2 regions of the Bradyrhizobium sp. 25ACV genome follow, and region 1 is predicted to be linked to the other one. Evidence: riboswitches for the same ligand, from Rfam matches in the RefSeq annotation. Region 1 holds a riboswitch; the other holds the start of a gene.

Region 1 (11,584 bases):
GACGGTGCATCGCGCAAAGGGATAATGCGCTTGGCAATCTCGTCCCGCTTGGCTCGCATATGTCCTTGAGCGATCTGGATCGTCTTCGCGATGACAATTTCGCTGTCGTAGAATCCGCGAGCGGCGCTTACCCCGGACGCTGCACCTGCGAGAATTTGCGCGGAGCGAAGTGGAGTCGTTAGGGAACTCGCAATCGTAAGGGACTGTGCGACTACCGACGTGCCAAAGCCGAACTTCTGCCGCTCATTCGTCAATGCCGTTTCATATTCGGAATACTCCAGATCGATGATGTACATCCGTCGCGCAATAACTTCATTGCGATAGAACACCCGATCGCCTTCGGCCGTCGGACTATTCGAATCTACGGAATAATAACGTTCGACCATTCCCTGGATGCGACGCTTGCCATCAGGGCCTGTATCGCCATCCAGCCATGCGCGCGCGAGGGATACTTCCTCTGCCGGGCTGTATAGCCTATCGGGCCCGCTATCCCAGGTTTTGCACCCTGTCAAAACAGCGCCAGCCAGCATCAGGATGCTGAACGCTAAACGTCGACGCAACGCCCCCACGCCACGCATGCTACGCCCCCTTAACCCCTCGTTAGGGATTGTGGCGATGATGTGTCGGGTTGTTCAAGAGGATTCGCACAGCCACAGCGTTAAAGCGCTTTACGTGTCGCATTTGCACAACACTTCCTTTGCGTGCAGTGCGTCAAAATTGTAGATGGCGTGCATATGCCGGTGGGAGTGCACCGCGAAGACGCTCGCCCCGGCAAAACGGCGCTCCGCTCCACCATCAGCGAACGAACCACCCGCAAAAAAATCGCCCCGGAGAGGCTGACCTCTCCGGGGCGGCTTGTCGTTTCAGGCTTTGATCGCCCGCGTTCAGTTCAGCTTCCGCTTCGCCACCGGCGCCTCGAACTGGGCGATCTCGGCGGTCTGTGGCGCCTTGCCGTTGAAGGTCAGGACGTTGCCTTCGGACGAGATCGCGACAGTATCGCCGTCCCTGATGTCACCGGCCAGGATCATCTCGGCGAGCGGGTCCTGGACGTGACGCTGGATCACGCGCTTGAGCGGCCTTGCGCCGTAGGCGGGGTCCCAGCCCTTGGCGGCGAGCCAGTCGCGGCCGGCGGCGTCGAGCGTCAGCACGATCTTGCGATCGGTCAGCAGCCTCTGCAGCCGCGCGAACTGGATCTCGACGATCCGGCCCATCTCGCTCCGCTGCAAGCGGTGGAACAGGATGATCTCGTCGACGCGGTTGAGGAATTCGGGGCGGAAATGCCCGCGCACCATCGCCATCACCTGCTCGCGCACGGCCGAGGTGTCCTCGCCCTCCGGCTGGTTCACCAGGAATTCCGAACCGAGGTTCGAGGTCATGATGATCAGCGTGTTGCGGAAGTCGACGGTGCGGCCCTGGCCGTCGGTCAGGCGGCCGTCGTCGAGCACCTGCAACAGGACGTTGAAGACGTCGGGATGCGCCTTCTCGATCTCGTCGAACAGCACCACCTGGTAGGGCCGGCGCCGCACCGCTTCGGTAAGCGCGCCGCCCTCGTCATAGCCGACATAGCCCGGAGGCGCGCCGATCAGACGCGAGACCGAGTGCTTCTCCATGTACTCGGACATGTCGAGGCGGACCATCGCGGTCTCGTCGTTGAACAGGTACTCGGCCAAGGCCTTGGTCAGCTCGGTCTTGCCGACGCCGGTGGGGCCTAAGAACATGAACGAGCCCGTGGGGCGGTTCGGGTCCTGCAGGCCCGCGCGCGAGCGACGCACGGCGGTTGCGACCGCGCGCACGGCCTCGGCCTGGCCGACGACGCGGGTGCCGAGCTGCTCCTCCATCTTCAGGAGCTTCTCCTTCTCGCCCTCCAGCATCTTGTCGACGGGCACGCCGGTCCAGCGCGAGACCACCTGCGCGATGTGGTTGGCGGTGACCGCCTCCTCCATCATCTCGCCGGAGCCCTCACGCGCCTCGATATCCGCAAGCTGCTTCTCGAGCTGCGGGATCCGGCCATAGGCCAGCTCGCCGGCCTTCTGGAATTCGCCGCGACGCTGGGCGTCGGCGAGATCGACGCGCAGGGCGTCCAGCTCCGACTTCAGCTTCTGGGCGTTGGAGAGCTTGTTCTTCTCCGCGCTCCAGCGCGCCGTCAGCGCCGCGGACTTCTCCTCGAGCTCGGCGAGCTCTTTCTGGAGCGTCTCGAGACGGGACTTGGAGCCGGGATCGCTTTCCTTCTTGAGAGCTTCCTGCTCGATCTTGAGCCGGATGATCTCGCGGTCGAGCGAATCCAGCTCTTCCGGCTTGGAATCGACCTGCATCTTCAGCCGCGCAGCCGCCTCGTCCATGAGGTCGATCGCCTTGTCGGGCAGGAAGCGGTCGGTGATGTAGCGGTTGGACAGCGTCGTCGCGGCAACAAGCGCGGAATCCGTGATTCGCACGCCGTGGTGCTGCTCGTACTTGTCCTTGAGGCCGCGCAGGATCGAGATGGTGTCCTCGACCGAAGGCTCGCTGACGAAGATCGGCTGGAAGCGCCGCGCCAGCGCGGCGTCCTTCTCGACGTGCTTCTGGTACTCATCGAGCGTGGTCGCGCCGATGCAGTGCAGCTCGCCGCGGGCGAGCGCGGGCTTGAGCAAATTGGAGGCGTCCATCGCGCCGTCGCCCTTGCCGGCGCCGATCAGGGTGTGCATCTCGTCGATGAAGAGGACGAAATTTCCCTCGCTCGCGGTCACCTCCTGGAGTACGGCCTTCAGCCGCTCCTCGAACTCACCGCGGTATTTTGCACCCGCGATCAGCGCGCCGAGGTCGAGCGAGAGCAGCTTCTTGTCCTTCAGGCTCTCCGGCACATCGCCGTTGACGATGCGCAGCGCCAACCCTTCCGCGATGGCGGTCTTGCCGACTCCGGGCTCGCCGATCAGGACGGGATTGTTCTTGGTCCGGCGCGAAAGCACCTGGATGGTGCGGCGGATCTCCTCGTCGCGGCCGATGACCGGATCGAGCTTGCCGTCGCGCGCGGCCTGGGTCAGGTCGCGGGCATATTTCTTCAGCGCGTCATACGCGTTCTCGGCAGTGGCCGAATCGGCCGTGCGGCCCTTGCGCAGGGCCTCGATCGCCGCATTGAGGTTTTGCGGGGTGACGCCGCCCTTGGCGAGGATGGTGCCGGCCTCGCTGGTCTTTTCCAGCGTTAGGCCGAGCAACAGCCGCTCGACGGTGACGAAGCTGTCGCCAGCCTTCTCGCCGGCCTTTTCGGCGGCATCAAAAGTGCGGGCGAGCTCGGGCGCCAGATAGATCTGGCCGGCGCCGCCGCCACTGACCTTCGGCACCTTGCCGAGGGCATCCTCGGTCGCCTTCAGGATTGCACGGGAATTGCCGCCGGCGCGGTCGATCAGGCCGGAAGCCAGGCCCTCATTGTCGTCCAGGAGGACCTTGAGCACGTGCAGGGTGGAAAACTGCTGGTGCCCCTCGCGCATCGCAAGCGACTGCGCTGACTGGACGAAGCCCCTGGAGCGTTCGGTGTATTTGTCGATATTCATCTTTTCTGTCCCTCGGCCTGCCCCTGGAGCCCTCTAAGGCACTCCAAACGGCATCTTCATTGGGTTTCCGATTACCGCATTGACGTTTCTCAACCGGTAACGGTCGTGTTTTGCCGACGTTGCCGCCGGCGTGAGGCAGATGTGGGAAGCAGGCTGCAGATGCGAAAGAGGCCAATTCACAATTTCGTGCGCTGATCCGCCGGCTTGGCGGGGCCGGGTCGAATCCCTTAAGTAGCGGCATGACAGCTAGCCAGACCGCCGAGATCACCGGCCTTTACCGCTACCCGATCAAGGGCCTGACACCGGAGCTCCTGCACCGCGCCCCCTTGCGGACGGGCCAGACCCTGCCCGCCGACCGCCGCTACGCCATCGAGAACGGTCCGAGCGGCTTCGATCCCGAACGGCCCGAGTGGAGGCCGAAAATCCAGTTTCTGATGCTCGCACGCAATGAGCGGCTTGCCGAGCTCGACAGCCGGTTCGACGACGCCACCAATGTCTTGACCATCCGCAAGGACGGCCAGACCGTCGCCAGCGGCGACCTCGAGACCGCCGCCGGGCGCGCCGCTATCGAGAGGTACTTCGCGGAGAACTTTCAGCCGGAGCTAAAGGGCCCGCCGAGGCTGCTGTCCGGCCGCGACCACAGCTTCTCCGACGTGGCCCGCAAGGTCGTCTCCATCATCAGTCTCGGCAGCGTCCGCGCCATCGAGACCATGCTGGGCGGCACTGCCGTGAATCCCCTGCGTTTCCGCGCTAATCTTTATGTAAAGGGCTGGCCGGCCTGGTCCGAGCTCGATCTCGTCGGCCAGACGCTGGCGATCGGCGCGGCGCGGCTGAAGGTGGTCAAGCGTATCGTCCGCTGTCCGGCCACCAATGTCGACCCGGTGACGGCCAAGCGCGATCTCGAGATCCCGCCGACGCTCTCGCGCAATCTCGGGCACATGGACTGCGGCATCTATGCCGAGGTGATCGAAGGTGGCGAGATCGGCGTCGGCGATGCGATCGCGTTGGAAGAGCCGAAGCTGGTGTGAGCTTCGTACGGTGGGTTAGCCGAAGGCGTAACCCACCACTGTCTGTCACCGCAGAAACAGACGAGGTGGGTTACGCCAGCGGACCGCACTTCGCGCGACCGCTAGCTAACCCACCCTACGCACCTCACCTCAGTTCGGCATCACATAGGCATAGATCCGCCCGCGCGAGACCGGCGCTTCGCGGACGCGGTTGCCGTTGTTGCCGGAGATCATGATCGGATTGCCCTGCGCGTCGATGCCCGTGATGATGCCGACATGACCGCCGCGGCGGCCGCGCGACATCACCGCGATGGCGCCGACCTGCGGACCGGAGACACGGGTGCCGTAACGCGCGAACGAGCTCGCCATGTCGGAGCCCGAGCCCTTATGGCCGGTGTGCTCCAGCACCATGTTCATGAAACGCGCGCACCACAGGCTGCCGCGCCCGGTCGGATTGCCGCCGACATAGCGGCGCGCCTCGGATACGAGGTTCGATCCGCCGCCGAAGCCGCCGCTATTGGCCATTGCGGTATTAGCCATGGTGTTGTGGACCATGCCGCCGCTATTGGCGTTCGGATCATAGCTCGCCTGGGTGTCGGCGAATCCGCTCGCCCGCAACTGCGCCGCGCTGCGCTCGAAGCGCGAGCTGCGTGCATGGTGGCGGTAGTGATGATGTCTGGCGTGGTGCACGTGTGCGTGCCGCTCTGCGCTATGACGATGATGCGGCCGCGCTGAGGCCGGAGAAACGAACGCGGCCACCGCCGCGAAGAAGATCGCCAGCGCGACAACACAACGCGACAGGCGAGACGCAAACAACTCAAACATTCTTCATCCTTCGTTGACACCCCACTTCCCAATCGGCCCGTGCAACGGCCGACATCGGTCTGGCCGTTAAGCCGCCCGATGTGGCGAGAAAAAGACGCGGGCTGCCTGCGAATGGCTGCGATGATTTTGTGCCGATACTGGCTCGAGGCCGCCGCATTGCCGACAACAGCATTAACTGCGATCTTGCAAAGGCGGCTTTAAGAGAGGGAAACGGTTAATGCCCCACGCCACGACCAGGGACGACGTCCGCATCTATTTCGAAGAAGCGGGTCAGGGAACGCCGATCATTTTTCTGCACGAGTTCGCGGCCGACCACACCAATTGGGAGCCGCAGATGCGCTACTTCTCGCGCGGCCATCGCTGCATCACCTATTCGGCCCGCGGCTACACGCCGTCGGACGTGCCTGAAGGCGAGGTTTACAGCTACACGCATTTCTACAGCGATGCGCTCGCGGTGCTCGATCATCTCAGGATTGAGCGCGCGCATCTGGTCGGCCTGTCGATGGGCGCCTACTCCTCGCTCCAGATCGGGCTCAACGCGCCGCAGCGCGCGTTGTCGATGACGCTGGCCGGCGTCGGCTCCGGCTCGGAGATCGAGAACCTGGAGGCCTGGCGCAAGCAGTGCCGCGCCAATGCCGAGCAGTTCGAGACGCTGGGCTCCGCGGAGGTCGCGAAAGTGACGCGCGAGGCGCCTAGCCGGATTCCCTTCCTGGTGAAGGATCCCCGCGGCCACGCCGATTTCTACGCCGCGCTGGCGCGCCACGACGCCAAGGGTTCGGCGCGCACGATGCGCGGCTTCCAGGGCCGCCGCCCCTCGATTTACACGATGACGGATGCGATCAAGCGCGCATCGACGCCGGCGCTGATCATCTGCGGCGACGAGGACGATCTATGCGTCGGACCGAGCCTGTTCCTGAAGAAGCATCTGCCTGCGGCGGGGCTGGCGATGTTTCCGAAGTCGGGCCACGTGCTCAATCTCGAAGAGCCCGCGCTGTTCAACGAGACGGTGGCGCGGTTCGTGACGCTGGTGGAGGCGGGAAGATGGCCGGTGCGCGACACGCGGTCCCTGGCTCCGCACTAGCTGTCATTCCGGGATGCGCCGGCGGCGCAGGCCCGGAATCCATTGCGCTGCAGGCGCTGTTGCTCGATGGATTCCGGGTTCGCGCTACGCGCGCCCCGGAATGACGCCTACGGCGTCACTTCCCCCCGCCGCGGCTGAGCAAGAACACCGCCTGCTCGCCGAACATGTTCCAGACCCACCAGGGCAGATTCAGCGGCACCGGGCGGCCGTAGAGATCGAGCGCGACCGAGCGCTCCATCTTGACGTTGATCTCGTCGCAGAGCTGCACGAAATCCTTGATGGTGCAGAAATGGATGTTGGCGGTGTCGTACCAGGTCGCCGGCAAATTCTCGGTGCGCGGCATGTGGCCGCCGACCAGGAGCTGGAGCCGCATCTTCCAGAAACCGAAATTCGGGAACGAGACGATGGCGCGGCGGCCGATGCGCAGCAGATTCTCCAGGACCACCCGCGGCTGCCGCGTCGCCTGCAGCGTCTGCGACAGGATCACATAGTCGAAGGCGTCATCCGGATAATTGACGAGGTCGGTGTCGGCATCGCCCTGCACCACCGCAAGGCCCTTGGCGACGCAGCGATTGACGCCCTCGCGCGACAGCTCGATGCCGCGGCCGTCAATGCCGCGGGTCTCCATCAGCTGAAGCAGGTCGCCCTCGCCGCATCCGACGTCGAGCACTTTCGAGCCCGGCTTGACCATCTCGGCGACCAGCAGATGATCGGCGCGAAACTGGCCGGACGATCCGGTCGCGACGCCGTTCAACGGCAGCACTTCCTGTACAGACATGACTAGCCGTCCCTGGTGAGCCCGCGCGCCTTGCCCGCCGATTGCAGGAAGGCGCGGGAGATGTCGAAGAATTCGGGCACGTCGAGCAGGAAGGCGTCGTGGCCGCGATCGGTCTCGATCTCGGCGAACGACACCCGCGCGCTCGACGCATTCAGCGCGTGCACCAGCGCGCGCGATTCCGAGGTCGGAAACAGCCAGTCGCTGGTGAAGGAGACCACGCAGAAGCGGGTCGCAATTCCCGCGAACGCCTTTGCGAGCACGCCGCCATGGTCGGCGGCGATGTCGAAATAATCCATCGCGCGCGTCAGATAGAGATAGGAATTGGCGTCGAAACGCTCGACGAAGGACGAGCCCTGGTAGCGCAGATAGGATTCGACCTGGAAGTCGGCGTCGAACGAGAAGGTCGGCAGCTCGCGGTCCTGCATGCGCCGGCCGAATTTTCGATGCAGCGCCGCGTCCGAGAGATAGGTGATGTGCGCCGCCATCCGCGCCACCGCGAGCCCGCGATGCGGATGGATGCCGTGATCGGCATAGCCGCCGCCGTGCCAGTCGGGATCGGCCATCACGGCCTGGCGGCCGAGCTCATGGAAGGCGATGTTCTGCGCCGAGTGCCGCGTCGCGCAGGCAATCGCCAGCGCGGAGAACACGCGGGAAGGATAGGCGGCGGTCCATTGCAGCACCTGCATGCCGCCCATCGAGCCGCCGACGACCGCAAACAGCGTGTCGACGCCGAGCCGGTCGACCAGCATCGCCTGCGCACGCACCATGTCGGGAATGGTGATGACCGGGAAATCCAGGCCCCAAACCTTGCCGGTAGCAGGATTGATCGACGCCGGCCCGGTCGAGCCCATGCAGCCGCCGATCACGTTGGAGCAGATGATGAAGTAGTGCTTGGGATCAATCGGACGTCCAGGGCCGACCAGCGTCTCCCACCAACCGGGCTTGCCAGTGACGGGATGCACATTGGCGACATGCTGATCGCCGGTCAGCGCATGGCAGATCAGCACCGCGTTGGAGCGATCGGCGTTGAGCTCGCCATAGGTCTGGTAGGCGATCTGGAACGGGGTGAGATCGATGCCGCAGTCGAGCCGCAGCGGCTGCTCGGCGCCGAAATGCGCGATCTGCGAGCTTGGATGATCCACCTCGTGCGACCGCTCGTCGGCGCTGATCGCAGGACTCGGTATCGACTTGACGCTACCCATCTGACCATCGACCTCGTTTGCGATCAAACGCGTGATCGCCACTTGCATCAGGCCATGAAAAACCCGGCCTGAACGATAGGTTCGGCCGGGATCGGAAGCGTCCCCGGCCTGTTTAGCGAGTTTTTTAACGTGGCTGCAAGCCGGCCGGCTCAAATGACCACGGAACGGGCAAAAGCTACCGTCTTGGGCGGTTTTCGTCAAGTCGCGGCCCGGATCGGCCCAATTCGTCTCTCTCGCGTCATCCGAAAAGGACGTGATTTCTCTTTGCTTTCGCCGTCCCGACTGCCTAATCAGGACATCCCCCATCGAAACCATCGACAGCCAGACATGTCCCAACGTCCGCCCGCGCCACCATCGCTCCAGGAACTGCGCAAGGAGATCGACGCGATCGACGAGGGCATGCATCGCCTGCTGATGCAGCGCGGCGACATCATCGACCGCCTGATCCAGGTGAAGCAGACCCAGGAGGTCGGCTCGGCGTTCCGCCCCGCGCGCGAGGCCGCCATGATGCGCGAGATCGTGCAGCGCCATCGCGGCATCCTGCCGCTCGACACGGTCGAGAGCATCTGGCGCGTCATCATCTCGACGTTCACCTATGTGCAGGCGCCGTTCTCGGTGCATGCCGACATCTCGGCGAGCGAGCCGGCGATGCGCGATTCCGCGCGCTTCCATTTCGGCTTCACCGTGCCTTACGTCGCGCATTTCAGCGCGCAGGCCGCGGTCGAGGCGGTAGCGAAATCCAAGGGCGATCTGGCGCTGGTGTCGGCGACGTCGAGCCGCACGCCATGGTGGCTCTTGCTCGAAACGGAAGGCGCGCCGAAGATTATCGCGCGGATGCCCTTCGTCGAGCGCGACGATCATCCGGCGGCACTGCCGGTGTTCGCGATTTCGCGCGTCGCCGACAGCGCCCTGGTGACGGAGGTCGAGACCTTCAGCGTCCGCGTCTCCGGCTGGAACGCCGAGGTCGCGCGCGCCCTGTCGCCGCTCGCCGAGATCGTGGCGGTGCCTGATACCGCCTTCGACGGCGCGGCGCTGCTGGTCTCGGTCACGAGCGCGACCAGCATCGACAAAATCAGGGCTGCCCTGATCGAGGCGGGGGCCTCGGTGCGCTCCACGGCCCTCGTCGGCAGCCACGCAACGCGCTATACGGTGCCCCCGACCGGGGCGAAATCGTAAACCACGCGCCGCGCCCCGCCATTTTCGGAGTTCAAGATGTCCCGCCCCGTGCCGAATCCCGGCATTCTCGATATTGCGCCCTACACGCCCGGCAAGAGCCCGGTGGCGGAGCCGGGCCGCAAGGTATTCAAGCTGTCGGCCAACGAGACGCCGTTCGGGCCCTCGCCCAAGGCGATCGAGGCGTTCAAGCGCGTGGCGGATCATTTGGAAGACTATCCGGAAGGAACCTCGCGCGTGCTGCGCGAGGCGATCGGCCGCTCCTTCGGGCTCGACCCCAACCGCATCATCTGCGGCGCCGGCTCGGACGAGATCCTCAATCTGCTGGCGCACACCTATCTCAGCCACGGTGACGAGGCGATCTCGACCACGCACGGCTTCCTGGTCTACCCGATCGCGACCATGGCGGTCGGTGCCAAGAATGTCGTCGCGCAGGAGACCAACCTCACCTGCGACGTCGACGCCATCCTCAAGGCGGTGACGCCGCGCACCAAGCTGGTTTGGCTCGCCAACCCGAACAATCCGACCGGCACCTATGTGCCGTTCGACGAGGTCAAGCGCCTGCGCTCCGGCCTGCCCTCGCACGTGCTGCTGGTGCTCGATGCCGCCTATTGCGACTACGTCTCGCGCAACGACTACGAGATGGGAATCGAGCTGGTCGCCACCACCGAGAATACGGTGGTGACGCACACCTTCTCCAAGATCCACGGCCTCGCCGCGCTGCGCATCGGCTGGATGTTCGGCCCCGAGCACATCATCGACGCGGTCAACCGCATCCGCGGCCCGTTCAACGTGTCGACGCCGGCAATGTATGCCGCGGTCGCCGCGATCGAGGACACCGCGCACCAGGCGATGTCGAAGCAGTTCACCGAGACCTGGCGCAACTGGCTGACCGAGGAGATCGGCAAGCTCGGACTGAAGGTGACGCCGAGCGTCGCCAATTTCGTGCTGATCCACTTCCCGACCGACAAGGGCAAGACCGCTGACGATGCCGACGCCTTCCTGACCAAGCGGGGCCTCGTGCTGCGCGGCTTAAAGAATTACGGCCTGCCGCATTCGCTGCGTATGACCATCGGCACCGAGGAGGCGAACCGCCTCGTCCTCGACGGCCTGCGCGATTTCATGGCCGGCAAATGAACAGCGCACCGCACTTCCAGCGCATCGCGCTGATCGGTTTCGGCCTGATCGGCGGCTCGATCGCGCGCGCTGCGAAGCTCCAGGGCCTGGCGGGCGAGATCGTCACCACCGCGCGCTCGGAGAAGACCCGCGCGCGGGTGATGGAGCTCGGTATCGTCGACCAGGTCGTGGCGACCAATGCGGAAGCGGTGAAGGATGCCGATCTGGTCATCCTCTGCATTCCCGTCGGCGCCTGCGGCGAGGTCGCGCAGGAGATCGCCGCGCATCTGAAGCCCGGCGCAATCATCTCCGACGTCGGCTCGGTCAAGGGCGCCATCGTCAGGGACATGGCGCCGCATCTGCCGAAGACCATTCATTTCGTGCCGGCGCATCCCGTGGCGGGCACCGAGCATTCAGGGCCGGATTCAGGTTTCGCCGAGCTCTTCATCAACCGCTGGTGCATTCTCACCCCGCCGGAAGGCGTCGATGCGGCCGCGACCGATCGCCTGCGCGCCTTCTGGGCGGCGATGGGCGCCAAGGTCGAGGTCATGACGCCGGATCATCACGATCTCGTGCTCGCGATCACCAGCCATCTGCCGCATCTGATCGCCTACACCATCGTCGGCACCGCCGACGAACTGGCGCAGGTGACGGAGTCCGAGGTGATCAAGTTCTCGGCTGGCGGTTTCCGCGATTTCACCCGCATCGCCGCGTCCGATCCGACGATGTGGCGCGACGTCTTCCTCGCCAACAAGGAAGCCGTGCTGGAAATGCTCGGCACCTTCACCGAGGATCTCGCCAAACTCACCCGCGCGATCCGCCGCGGCGACGGCGAGGCGCTGTTCGACCATTTCACCCGCACCCGCGCCATCCGCCGC
Region 2 (11,584 bases), on a different contig from region 1:
ACCGCCAAACCTGCAGACGCCAAGCCTGTAGACAGCACGCCTGTGGACAGCAAGCCCGCGGGGGCGAAGGCGCGCGCGACCGCGCCGACCATCACGCTGCCCGCCATCGGCGAGCGCGAGCTCCGGCTCGACCTGTTCCGTGGGCTGGCGCTGTGGCTGATCTTCATCGACCATCTGCCGCCGAGTCTGCTGACCTGGTTCACGATCCGCAATTACGGCTTCAGCGACGCCACCGAGATCTTCATCTTTATCTCCGGCTACACCGCCGCCTTCGTCTACGGAAGGGCGATGCTGGAGAGCGGCGTCGTCATCGCCACCGCGCGCATCCTGCGCCGGGTCTGGCAGATCTACGTCGCCCACGTCTTCCTGTTCACGATCTTCCTCGCCGAAATCTCCTACGTCGCGACCAGGTTCGAGAACCCGCTCTACACCGAAGAGATGGGTATCATGGATTTCCTCAAGCAGCCCGACGTCACCATCGTGCAGGCGCTGCTGCTGCGTTTCCGGCCCGTCAACATGGACGTGCTGCCGCTCTACATCGTGCTGATGCTGGCGCTGCCGCTGATCCTGTGGTCGATGAAATGGCGCCCCGACGTCACGCTCGGCCTCTCGGTCGTGCTCTACGCGGTCACCTGGGAGTACGATCTCTACTTCTCCGCCTATCCGAACGGCTTCTGGGCCTTCAATCCGCTGGCCTGGCAATTGCTGTTCGTCTTCGGGGCATGGTGCGCGCTCGGAGGTGCGCGACGGATGTCGCGTATCCTGGCTTCGCCGGTGACGATGTGGATCGCGATCGCCTACCTCGCCGCGGCGTTCTACGTGACGCTGACCTGGTACGTGCCGCAGCTCTCCCAATTCATGCCGAAGCGGGTCGAGCAGTGGATGTATCCGATCGACAAGACCGATCTCGACGTGCTGCGCTTCACGCATTTCCTGGCGCTGGCCGCGCTCACCGTCCGCTTCCTACCCCGGGATTGGCCGGGCTTGAAATCGCGCTGGTTGCGACCATTGATTCTATGTGGCCAGCATTCTCTCGAGATCTTCTGCCTCGGTGTCTTCCTGGCCTTCGCCGGGCATTTCATTCTCGCCGAAGTCTCCGGCGGCGCAGCCATGCATGCGCTGATTAGTCTCTCCGGGGTCCTGATCATGTGGGGCGTGGCCTGGGTGATTTCGTGGTACAAGCGCGTGGCTGACAAGAGCGGTGCGAAAACCAAAAACGCCGTCGGCAACGCCGATCTGGCGGGAGGGGGCTGATGAAGGCGAAGGTTCTCCTGAGCCTGGTCCTGCTATGCGGTAGCCTCGCCGCGCCTGTGGCGCGCGCGGGCGATGCTGCGTCTGGCGCTGCCACCGCGCCCGCGGCGTGCGAATTGCCGTCTTATCTGCTTACCAGCGAAAGCCAGCTTCCCAAGGTCGCCGAGGCCGTCAAGGCCGGCAAGCCGCTCGAAATCCTGGTCGTCGGCAGCCGCTCGACCACGATTCCGTCTTCGGAGGGCAGCTCCTATCCGGCGCGTATGGAAGCGATTCTGAAGGAAAAGCTGCCGCCGTCGGAAGCAGTGCACGTCTCCGTAGAAATACAGAGCAAGAGAACGGCGGAGGAGGCCGCCTCGACCTTCGTTAAGCTGATGGAAGCAAAAACCCCTACTTTGGTCGTCTGGCAGACCGGGACCGTGGATGCCATCCGATCCATCGATCCCGACGAATTTCGCAGCGCAGTCACCGAGGGGGTTATTGCGTTGCAAAAGGCAGGGGCCGACGTCGTCTTGATGAATTTGCAGTACAGCCCGCGTACCGAAACGATGATCTCGGCCCAACCATTTCTCGATAATATGCGCGTCGTGGCGCAGGAGCATGATATTCCGCTGTTCGATCGCTTCACGATCATGCGGCAGTGGAATGATCAGGGTCAGTTCGACCTGTTCAGCCCGTCCCGCGGGCCCGAACTGGCGAAGCAGGTTCATGATTGCCTTGGCCGGGCGTTGGCACAGTTCGTGATCGACGCAGCCCATCTGGAGCCGGCCCAGCAGCAAAATTGAGGTCTAGCGTTAATGAGTTCTCTCCGCCCTTTTTGCCTGACGGCATGGCTGACCGCGCCTGCAGCTGCAGTGCTGTTGTTGCTGGCGCCGGCCCCGCAGTCCCATGCGCAGACCCAAGCCGCGCAGGCGACACAAGCACCGGCGCGGTCGGCTGATCCCGCTCCCGCTTCGCCGTCCCAGACCACCGTTGCCGTGACCTCGCCCGAGCAGCGCGGCATCACCGCGCGCGCCATCGACAAGGTGAAGCAGGTCGCCAAATCCGCCGGCGACGTCTTCAACCGCGTGCCCTGCCTGCCGTCAAAGGGCGGCTCGAAGGCGATGGGTTCGCTGCCGCATGTTGCAAGCAAGCTCGTGGCCGGCCAGCCCGTTGTGATCGTCGCGTTCGGCTCGTCGTCGACCGCAGGATTCGGCGCGAGCTCGCCGGAGTTCAATTATCCGAACCGTCTTGCCGCCCAGCTGCGCCGCCACTATCCGACCGCCGACATCACCGTCGTCAATGCCGGCGTCGGCGGCGAGGATGCGCCGGAGATGATGAAGCGCCTCCAGACGCAAGTGATCGACGTGCATCCGGATCTCGTGATCTGGCAGGTCGGCACCAACGCGGTGCTGCGCAATCTCGATCCCGGCGACACCGCAAAACTGGTCGAGGACGGCATCAGCCGCATCCAGGCCGCCGGCGGTGCCGACATCGTGCTGGTCGATCCGCAATATTCGCCGGCCGTCAACCAGCGTGGCGAAAGCGCCGGCAAGATGGTGAAGCTGCTGGGCAAGGTCGCCGAGCTGCGTCACGTCGGCATCTTCCCGCGCTTCGAGGTGATGCGCGACTGGCACGAGAACCAGTCGATTCCGGTCGAGAGCTTCGTCATCGCCGACGGCCTGCACATGAACGATTGGGGCTATGCCTGCTTCGCCCAACTGCTCGGCGACGACATCATCCGTTCGGTGGGGCAGATCAAGCTGGGTGTGAACGTGCCCGCGGATGTGAGAACCTATCGGCCGATGTAAGCACGGTGCCGTAGGGTGGGTTAGGCGAAGCCGTAACCCACCATCCATCAGCGAATGCCGAACGAAGTTGGTGGATTACGCCTTCGGCTAATCCACCCTACAGCGCTTCCCCTCACGCCTTCTCCAGCGCCGCAGTCAGATCCTCGATCAGATCATCGGCATGCTCCAGCCCCGCGGAGAAGCGGATAAAACCTTCGCTGATGCCGAGCGCGGCGCGGTCCTCCGGCTTCAGGCGCTGATGCGTCGTGGTCGCCGGATGCGTGACGAGGCTCTTGGCGTCGCCGAGATTGTTGGAGATCTTCGCCAGCTTCAATTCGTTGAGCACGCGGAACGCCGCGGCCTTTCCGCCCTTGACCTCGAAGCCGACCAGCGTCGAGCCGCCGCGCATCTGCTTTTTCACCAGCGCTGCCTGCGGATGATCGACGCGGCCCGGGAAAACCAGCCGCGAGATCTTCGGATGGCTCGCCAGCACGTCGGCGATGCGCGCGGCCGTATCGGTCTGCGCGCGCACGCGCACGCCCAGCGTCTCCAGGCCCTTGAGCAGGACCCAGGCGTTGAACGGCGAGATCGAAGGGCCGGTCTGGCGCATGAAATTGTGGATGTGCTCGGCGATGAAGGCTTCCGACGACAGGATGATGCCGCCGAGGCAGCGACCCTGGCCGTCGATGTGCTTGGTCGCGGAATAGACCACGACGTCGGCCCCGAGCGCGAGCGGGCTTTGCCAGATCGGCGTTGCGAACACGTTGTCGACGACGAGCCACGCGCCGCCCTTGTGCGCGATCTCGGCAATCCCTGGGATGTCGAGCACATCCAGCGTCGGATTGGTCGGGCTCTCCAGGAAGAACGTCTTGGTGTTCGGCTTCACGGCGCGCTGCCATTGGTCGAGGTCGAGACCGTCGACCAGCGTGGTCTCGATGCCGTAGCGCGGCAAGAGGTCCTGGATGACGTAGAGACACGAGCCGAACAGGGCGCGGGAAGCCACCACGTGGTCGCCGGCCTTGAGTGGCGCCAGGATCGCCGTCGTCACCGCGGCCATGCCTGTTGCCGCCGAGCGGGCGGCTTCGGCGCCCTCGAGCTCGATCATGCGGCGCTCGAACATCGCGATGGTGGGATTAGAGTAGCGCGAATAGATGAAGCCCGGATCCTCGCCCTTGAACCGCGCCTCGCATTGCTCCGCGGTGTCGTAGACATAGCCCTGGGTCAGGAACAGCGCCTCCGACGTCTCGCCATATTGCGAGCGCAGGGTGCCGGAATGGACAAGGCGGGTTTCGGGACGGTAGTTGGTGGTCGACTTCGACATAGGTACCTCCGACGTGACCGTCGAGCGAAAACGGTCACAAAAAAACCGGCCTGGATATCTCCACGGGCCGGGATCACAGAGGTCCCCGGCCTGTTTAGCGACTTATTTAACGTGGCTGCAAGCCGGCCGGCTCAAATCACCACGGGATAAGTGATGCTCATATTCCGCAATGCCCTTTCCGTCAAGGCGTCCATCGGATAGCCGTAAAAGACTTGTATTTCCGGCATGTCCGGATGCATCTGATCCCTGACGAGGACCCCCGGTTGACGTTCACGGTTGCGCCCGACGCCAATGGTATCCTGCCCGACCGCATGATCGCGGCGATGGCGGCGGCCGGGCTCATCCTGCCCGCCTATGACTTCGTCGAGAGCCAGATCCAGCCGGCGAGCCTCGATCTGCGTCTCGGCGACATCGCTTATCGCGTCCGCGCCAGCTTCCTGCCCGGTCCCGGCGCCACCGTCGCCGAGCGCATCGACGAATTGAAGCTGCACGAGTTCAGCCTCGCCGACGGCGCGGTGCTGGAGACCAACTGCGTCTACATCGTGCCGCTGTTGGAGAGCCTCGCGCTGCCGCCGGAGATCGTCGCGGCCGCGAACCCGAAAAGCTCCACCGGCCGGCTCGACGTCTTCACCCGCGTCATCGCCGACGGCACCCGCCGCTTCGACATGATCGGCGCCGGCTATCACGGTCCGCTCTATGCCGAGATCAGCCCGAAGACGTTTCCGGTGCTGGTCAGCGAGGGCTCGCGTCTGTCGCAGGTGCGCTTTCGCACCGGTGACGCCATCCTCAATGCCGACGAGCTCGATGGCTTGCATGCCGCCGAGCGTCTCGTCGACATCGACGATGCCGACCTCTCGGGCGGCGTCGCCGTCTCCGTCGATCTCTCCGGCGAGAAGGCAAACGGCTTCGTCGGCTACCGCGCCAAGCGTCACACCGGCGTCGTCGACGTCGATCGTCGCTCCGGCTACGCGGTGGAAGATTTCTGGGAGCCGATCTCGGCCCGTCCCGACGGCAGCCTGATCCTCGATCCCGGCGAGTTCTACATCCTGGCGTCGAAGGAAGCGGTGCAGGTGCCGCCCGACTACGCCGCGGAGATGGTGCCGTTCGATCCGCTGGTCGGCGAATTCCGCGTGCATTATGCCGGATTCTTCGATCCCGGCTTCGGCTATGCTGGCGCGGGCGGAAAAGGCGCGCGCGCGGTGCTGGAAGTGCGTTCGCGCGAGGTGCCGTTCATCCTCGAGCACGGCCAGATCGTCGGCCGCCTCGTCTACGAGAAGATGCTGGCCCGTCCCGACGCGATGTACGGCCAGCGCATCGGCTCGAACTATCAGGCCCAGGGCCTCAAACTATCGAAGCATTTCCGGGTGTAGCTGCGCACCCTACTGTCATGCCCCGGCTTGACCGGGGCATCCAGTACGCCGCGGCCTGTCGATTTGATCACTGCCGTCTCGGAGTACTGGATCGCCCGATCAAGTCGGGCGATGACACCGAATGTGTGTCGGGATGTGCAATCATTCGGAGTGATACAAGGTGGTGACATGGCCAACGAATCCGAACTCGACGCAAAGATCGTCGAAGACGTCGCGGATGCGCTGATCTATTCGGACCGCTCCGGCACGATCATGCGGTGGAACCGTGCAGCGACGGCGCTGTTCGGCTTCTCCGCTGCGGAAGCGCTCGGACAGAATCTCGACCTGATCATTCCCGAACACCTGCGCGCCGCGCACTGGAAGGGCTTTGAAGCTGCGCTGGCCAGCGGCCGCATGAAGCTTGCGGGCAAGCCGACACTGACCCGCGCGCTGCACAAGAGCGGGCGCAAGCTCTACATCGAGATGACCTTCGCGCTGGTGTGGGATTCCGGCGGCAATGTTCTGGGATCGGTCGCGATGGCGCGCGATGTCACCGAACGGGTCGAGCGAGAGCGCGCGGCCAGGACGGCGCCGCCGCAAACTTCGTGATGCGGAATTGGCGGGCGGCCGCGCAGGGCGCTCTGCACGGGCGTCATGTTGCCTGCCGGAAGGTGCGGTGACACACTCGATCGCAACAACGATCGGGAGCGAAACGAATGACCGCCGCAGCTGACGCCGTGCAGGAAGCGCAATGGAAGCGCTGGCGTGCGGTCGCCGACCTCTACCACGCCTATTTCACCGGCCTCATCCTCACCGTCGTCACGCGGCGCGGCACTGCGGATGCCGCCGAGTTCGTCTTCCGCGTGTTCCGCCGTCAGCAGCAGGAGCGCTTCCTGCCCGGGCTTAGGAAGCTCGGGATCGATCATCTGCCGCCGGCGGTGGCGGCCGCGCAATATCACTATCTCTCCAACTGGATCGGCGGCGTGCATGTCGAATACATGTATGAGAGCGACGCCAAGGCCTGGATCCGCTATCCGCCGCCGCGCTGGATCTGGAAGGGCACCGCGATCTGCGGCGTACCGGGCGAGGTTTCCCGCGCGATGCTGCGGGGATGGCACGCCAACAACGGCGTCGCGCTCGGCGATCTCAGGCTCGGCTTCGTCTGCACCAAGCAGAGCGTCGACGGCCAGGACGGGCTCGAAGGCTATTATTGCCAATACGATCATCCGCTAGAACTCGATCAGCGCCTGGTGTTCGCGCGCCACCTCGAAGCGCCGCTGTTCGACGCGAAGACTGCGCCGGCTTTGCCGGTTGCGAGCTGGCCGAAACCACGACTGGAAAAAGCCTATCGTAACTATGCGATGGAGTATGTGCGCACGGCGGCGCCCGTGATGGTGCAGCTGTTCGGCCCGGAAGACGCCGGCTATCTGCTGCACCTCACCGGCAAGCTGATCGGGATGCAATATTTCGACGAAGTCGCCGCCGCGCTGGCGATGAGCCGCGGCGGCGCAAGCGAATTCGCGTCGTTCCTGAACGCGCTGTTCGCGGCGCAGGATGACACGGCCGAGACCTCGCGATCCGAAGGCACCTTCGAAATCCGCCAGCAGAGCTGGAAGCTGATGGACGACGTTGCCGATTATCACCCCGCCTGCGCCAAGGCGCTGGAGGGCTTGTTCGAGGGGCTGGCTGCGGGATGCGGGCGGCATATCGGCGTGCGTATGCGCGCTGCTGCTGGCGGCCGTCCGCCGCTGGTTTGGGCCGTGGAATAGGCGATGGCGCCGCCGCGCGCTTCGCCTCTCCCCGCAAGCGGGGAGAGGGAGAACAACAGCCGCAATTTCACGGGCTGAAATGCGCTGCCGCAGGGCACGCCTGCAGCTAGCGCAGTAGGAATCGCTGCGGGCCGTGCTAACAAGCCTCTCGCCGCGCCTTCTGCGCGAAGAAAATAATTGGCACACCTACGCATTGCCGCGCCGCAAATGGCGCCCCGTGCCCCGGAGAGGACATGTCCGACATCGCCGAAATCCCGGTCGATGAGCAAGAGCGTCCGCTGCCGCCGCCCACGCCGCCAGTGCGAAGCGCGCTTGTAGACGGGCCGATCCTGCGCACGCTGCTCTCTCTCGCCTGGCCCAACGTGATCGCGCTCTCGGCCGGTACCTGTACGGTGATCGCGGAGACCTCCTATATCGGCCGGCTCGGCGTCGAGGCGCTGGCGGCGATGGCGCTGGTGTTTCCGACAATCATTCTGACCATGACGATGTCGGGCGGCGCCATGGGTGGTGCGGTGGCTTCCGCCATTGCCCGCGCGCTCGGCGCCGGCGATCGCGAACGCGCCGCCACGCTCGCCGCGCATGCGATCCTGATCGGCATCAGCTTCGGCCTCGTCTTCATGCTGGGCATGCTGATCTTCGGGCCGCGGGTGCTGGAAATGCTCGGCGGCCGCGGCGACGTGCTGACCCACGCCGTCGCCTACACGCAGGTTTTTTTCGGCGGCGCCGTGCTGCCCTGGCTGCTCAACACCATGGCCGGCGTGCTGCGTGGCACCGGCAACATGAAGCTGCCGTCGTTCCTCATCCTCAACTCGGCGGCCTGGCAGATCGTGCTCGGCGGCACGCTCGGCCTCGGGCTCGGGCCGGTGCCGCAGTTCGGCATGCGCGGCGTCGCGGCCGGTGCGCTGATCGCCTATTCCATGAACATCTGCATCATGGGCTGGTACCTGTTCTCCGGCCGCGCCCGGGTTACACCGAAGCTGCGCGGCCTGCGCATCCAGTGGGCGATGTTTTTCGACATCCTGAAGGTCGGCGCGATCGCCTGCTTCTCGCCGCTGCAATCGGTGCTGACGATCTCGATCTTCACCCACATGCTGGCGAAGTTCGGCACCACGATCCTCGCCGGCTACGGTATCGGCGCGCGGCTGGAATTCTTGCTGACCTCGATCGCGTTCTCGTTCGGCATCGCCTGCGTGCCGATGGTGGGGATGGCGATCGGCGCAGGCAACATCGCGCGCGCCCGGCGCGTCGCCTGGATCGCCAGTGCTGCCGCCTTCATGGCCGTCGGTGCGCCGGCCTGCGTCGTTGCGATGTTTCCCGATCTCTGGATCAACATCTTCACCGACAGCGCGGCCGTGCGCGCGGCGAGCCATCAATATCTCTCGACGGTCGGACCGTTCTACGCCTTTTTCGGCATTGCCACGACGATGTATTTCTCATCGCAAGGCGCGGCCAAGGTGATCGGGCCGGTGCTGGCGCAGACGGCGCGGCTGATCTACATCTCGGCGGCGGGCTGGTGGCTGTCGACCCACGAGGCGACCGCGCAGAGCTTTTTCTGGCTGGCCGCAAGCTCGATGGTCGTGCTCGGCCTGCTCTCATTCTCCAGCGTGGTGCTGACGCGCTGGGGACCGCGCGCGAGCAAGGCTGCGATCAGGCCGGCTCTCTCGGGCGTCGCCGATTAGCGATGCCTGTGGCGGCGATGGCCACCGCCGCCGACATTGGCGAGCCGCATCAGTTGCGGGATCATCGCCATCATGTCGCCGCCTCCAGCGCCGCCGATCATGCCCATGATGTCGCCGCCACCAACGCCGCCATAACCGGCCGGCATGGTACCGCCACCCATCGGGGTGTAGCCGCCGTAATAGGGCGCGCCGAAGCCGCCGCCGAGATTGCCGCCGCCCATCATGCCACCAAGCCCTCCGCCGCCGTCCATCATGCGGCTCATCACCGGGCCCATGGTCTGCATCATCATGGCGAAGCGGCGCTTGCCCATCTTCGCCTTCATCATCTCCAGCATCGGGGCCATCTGGGTCATCATGTCCTCGCCGCCGGCACCTCCGCCGCCGAGGAACTGCGCCTTCGCCGGCGAGCTCGCGACTGAAAACAGCAGCAGCACGGCGGCCGCCTGGCAAATCACCTTGTCCGCACCTCGCATGGCATGCTCCTCGCGTCTCGTGGCGCCGCCGGGAGAGCGGAGCCAACCGGACGCACGCCGCGATGGTTACGGCTGGCGAGGACTGAGCTCTGTGAGAAAACTCACAGAGCCGCGTGGGCCGCCGCTAGGCTGCAGCGGGCGGAAACGCTTTATGTATCGCAACGACGGCGTCCCTGGTCTGGCCCTGGACGTAGGCTGCGAGCTCGTTCGGCAGCATGTCGATGATCCACAGCAGGCGGCTTCTCCGCTCGCCGTCGGCGATCACCTGCACCGAGGCGCTGTAATGCTTCAGCCGCTCGTTGTTGATGGCATAGACGAGGCGCCGCCGCGCGTCGTCGCAATCGACCAGCACTTCGCGCGCCACCGAGCCGTTGGCGAACGTGACGATACGCGCATCGCCGTCGAGCGTGCAGGCGGTGACGAAGCCGGGCGCCAGCCGCTCATGCAGTGCGCCGAAATCGCGCACCGCATCCCAGACGTCGCGCGCCGGGGCATTGATGGAGATGTCGTTGTGGATGGAGGCCATGGGATACCCATTGTTGGAGTCATTCCGGGGCGCGCGGAGCGCGAACTATGGTGCGCAATCGCGAACCCGGAATCTCGAGATTCCGGGTCTGGTGCTTCGCACCATCCCGGAATGACGGCGTATGTGGCACCTCAGGTCGCGCCTCACGCACAAACCGCCTCGACATTGTTGCCATCAGGGTCGATCAGGAACGCCGCGTAATAGGTCGGGCTGTAATCCTTGCGCGGCCCGGCGCCGCCGTTGTCGCGGCCGCCGCTCTTCAGGCCTTCGCTGTGGAACGCCTTGACCGCGTCATGATTTCCGGCGCGGAACGCGATGTGCGCGCCGTCGGCCTTGCGGCCCTTGTTCAGGTGCAGCCATAGGGCAGGCTCGCCCTTCGGCCCGAAACCCGCATAGCCGTCGCCGCTGGAGCACAGGACGTAACCGAGCGGCGCCAGCACCGCGGTGTAGAATCGCGTCGCGGCGTCGAGATCGGCAACGCGAAGTCCGATGTGGTCGTACATGGTCGTCTCCATCTGCAAAGCGCGCCGAAACTGGCGCGCGCCGGAGACGACCCTAGTCGGGGTGAGGCGGGCGGCTCTTGGAGAATCTTGCGCTTGGCAGCCGGCTAATTCGCCGGCACCTCCGACTGCCACCGAATCACCCGTTTCAGGTGATAGACGTGAACCCACATGTTCGTTCCGATCACGCTGACTGTTGCGACGATCAGGGCCGTGAGCTTCTGCGGGTCATGAAGGGCGAGGACGAGCAGGAACGCGGACAGGGCGGCCGTGACGCCGAAGCTGAACCAGAGCCCGATGAGGCGTGGTGCAAACCAGGCCGGTTCCCCGTCGGTGCCCCACTGCATCGGAATCCTGCGCGAGGTGATCTGGCGGCCATAATAGATGGCACAGCCGGCGATGAAGGCAAGACCAACGGCAAGCGCGATCAGTGTGGCCGCAATCACATCACTCGGGGCACTGTTCATCTGCCGGGTCGCCGCACTCAAAGAGCGTTGATTCGCTCTTTGGTTGTAATATCGCGCGGCGTGCCGCAAGCCCAGTACGACGCGCCCGTCTGGTCAACAGACTATTACCCCACCATGCGGCCGATCTGTCTCAGTTGAGGACGAGGCGTTCGGCGAAGACGCTGCGCTCCCCGCGCGAGGCCTGGCGGAACTTGGTCGGCGATACGCCGGCAGCGCGGTGGAAGGTGCGGACGAAGTTGGAGAGATCGCCGAAGCCGACGTCGTAGGCGACATCGGTGACCGCGATGTCGTCATCGGTGAGCAGCCGCGCTGCGTGCCGCAGCCGCGAGCGCACCAGATATTGATGCGGGGTGACGCCGAGCACGCTCGAGAACAGCCGCAGGAAATGGAACGGGCTGAGGCCCGCCTGCTTTGCGGCCTGTTCGAGATCGACCTCGGCATGCGAGTTGTCGTCGATCCAAAGTGCGGCCTCGACCGCGCGGC

Evidence for each region. A riboswitch is a leader RNA that binds a small molecule or an ion and turns the genes downstream of it on or off. The one in region 1 is predicted to bind S-adenosylmethionine.
Region 2: linked by a shared signal. The riboswitch ahead of RAD04_RS19405 (O-succinylhomoserine sulfhydrylase) and the one ahead of metX (homoserine O-acetyltransferase MetX) in region 1 are both predicted to bind S-adenosylmethionine.

Annotation. Positions count from the first base shown of each region.
Region 1 covers NZ_JAVAYO010000007.1:184,166-195,749, forward strand. Annotated here, with positions in the region: gene RAD04_RS18295 (hypothetical protein) at 1-578, opposite strand, end outside; gene clpB (ATP-dependent chaperone ClpB) at 885-3,524, opposite strand; gene RAD04_RS18305 (MOSC domain-containing protein) at 3,764-4,552, shown strand; gene RAD04_RS18310 (NlpC/P60 family protein) at 4,682-5,356, opposite strand; gene RAD04_RS18315 (alpha/beta fold hydrolase) at 5,574-6,437, shown strand; gene metW (methionine biosynthesis protein MetW) at 6,553-7,215, opposite strand; gene metX (homoserine O-acetyltransferase MetX) at 7,218-8,417, opposite strand; SAM riboswitch at 8,509-8,588, opposite strand; gene RAD04_RS18330 (chorismate mutase) at 8,745-9,593, shown strand; gene hisC (histidinol-phosphate transaminase) at 9,630-10,727, shown strand; gene RAD04_RS18340 (prephenate/arogenate dehydrogenase family protein) at 10,724-11,584, shown strand, end outside.
Region 2 covers NZ_JAVAYO010000008.1:1,227-12,810, forward strand. Annotated here, with positions in the region: gene RAD04_RS19390 (OpgC domain-containing protein) at 1-1,254, shown strand, start outside; gene RAD04_RS19395 (SGNH/GDSL hydrolase family protein) at 1,254-2,033, shown strand; gene RAD04_RS19400 (SGNH/GDSL hydrolase family protein) at 2,046-3,038, shown strand; gene RAD04_RS19405 (O-succinylhomoserine sulfhydrylase) at 3,151-4,338, opposite strand; SAM riboswitch at 4,412-4,491, opposite strand; gene RAD04_RS19410 (2'-deoxycytidine 5'-triphosphate deaminase) at 4,572-5,708, shown strand; gene RAD04_RS19415 (PAS domain S-box protein) at 5,877-6,296, shown strand; gene RAD04_RS19420 (hypothetical protein) at 6,404-7,456, shown strand; gene RAD04_RS19425 (MATE family efflux transporter) at 7,690-9,135, shown strand; gene RAD04_RS19430 (hypothetical protein) at 9,132-9,608, opposite strand; gene RAD04_RS19435 (SRPBCC family protein) at 9,733-10,134, opposite strand; gene RAD04_RS19440 (VOC family protein) at 10,278-10,637, opposite strand; gene RAD04_RS19445 (SdpI family protein) at 10,742-11,101, opposite strand; gene RAD04_RS19450 (helix-turn-helix transcriptional regulator) at 11,232-11,584, opposite strand, start outside.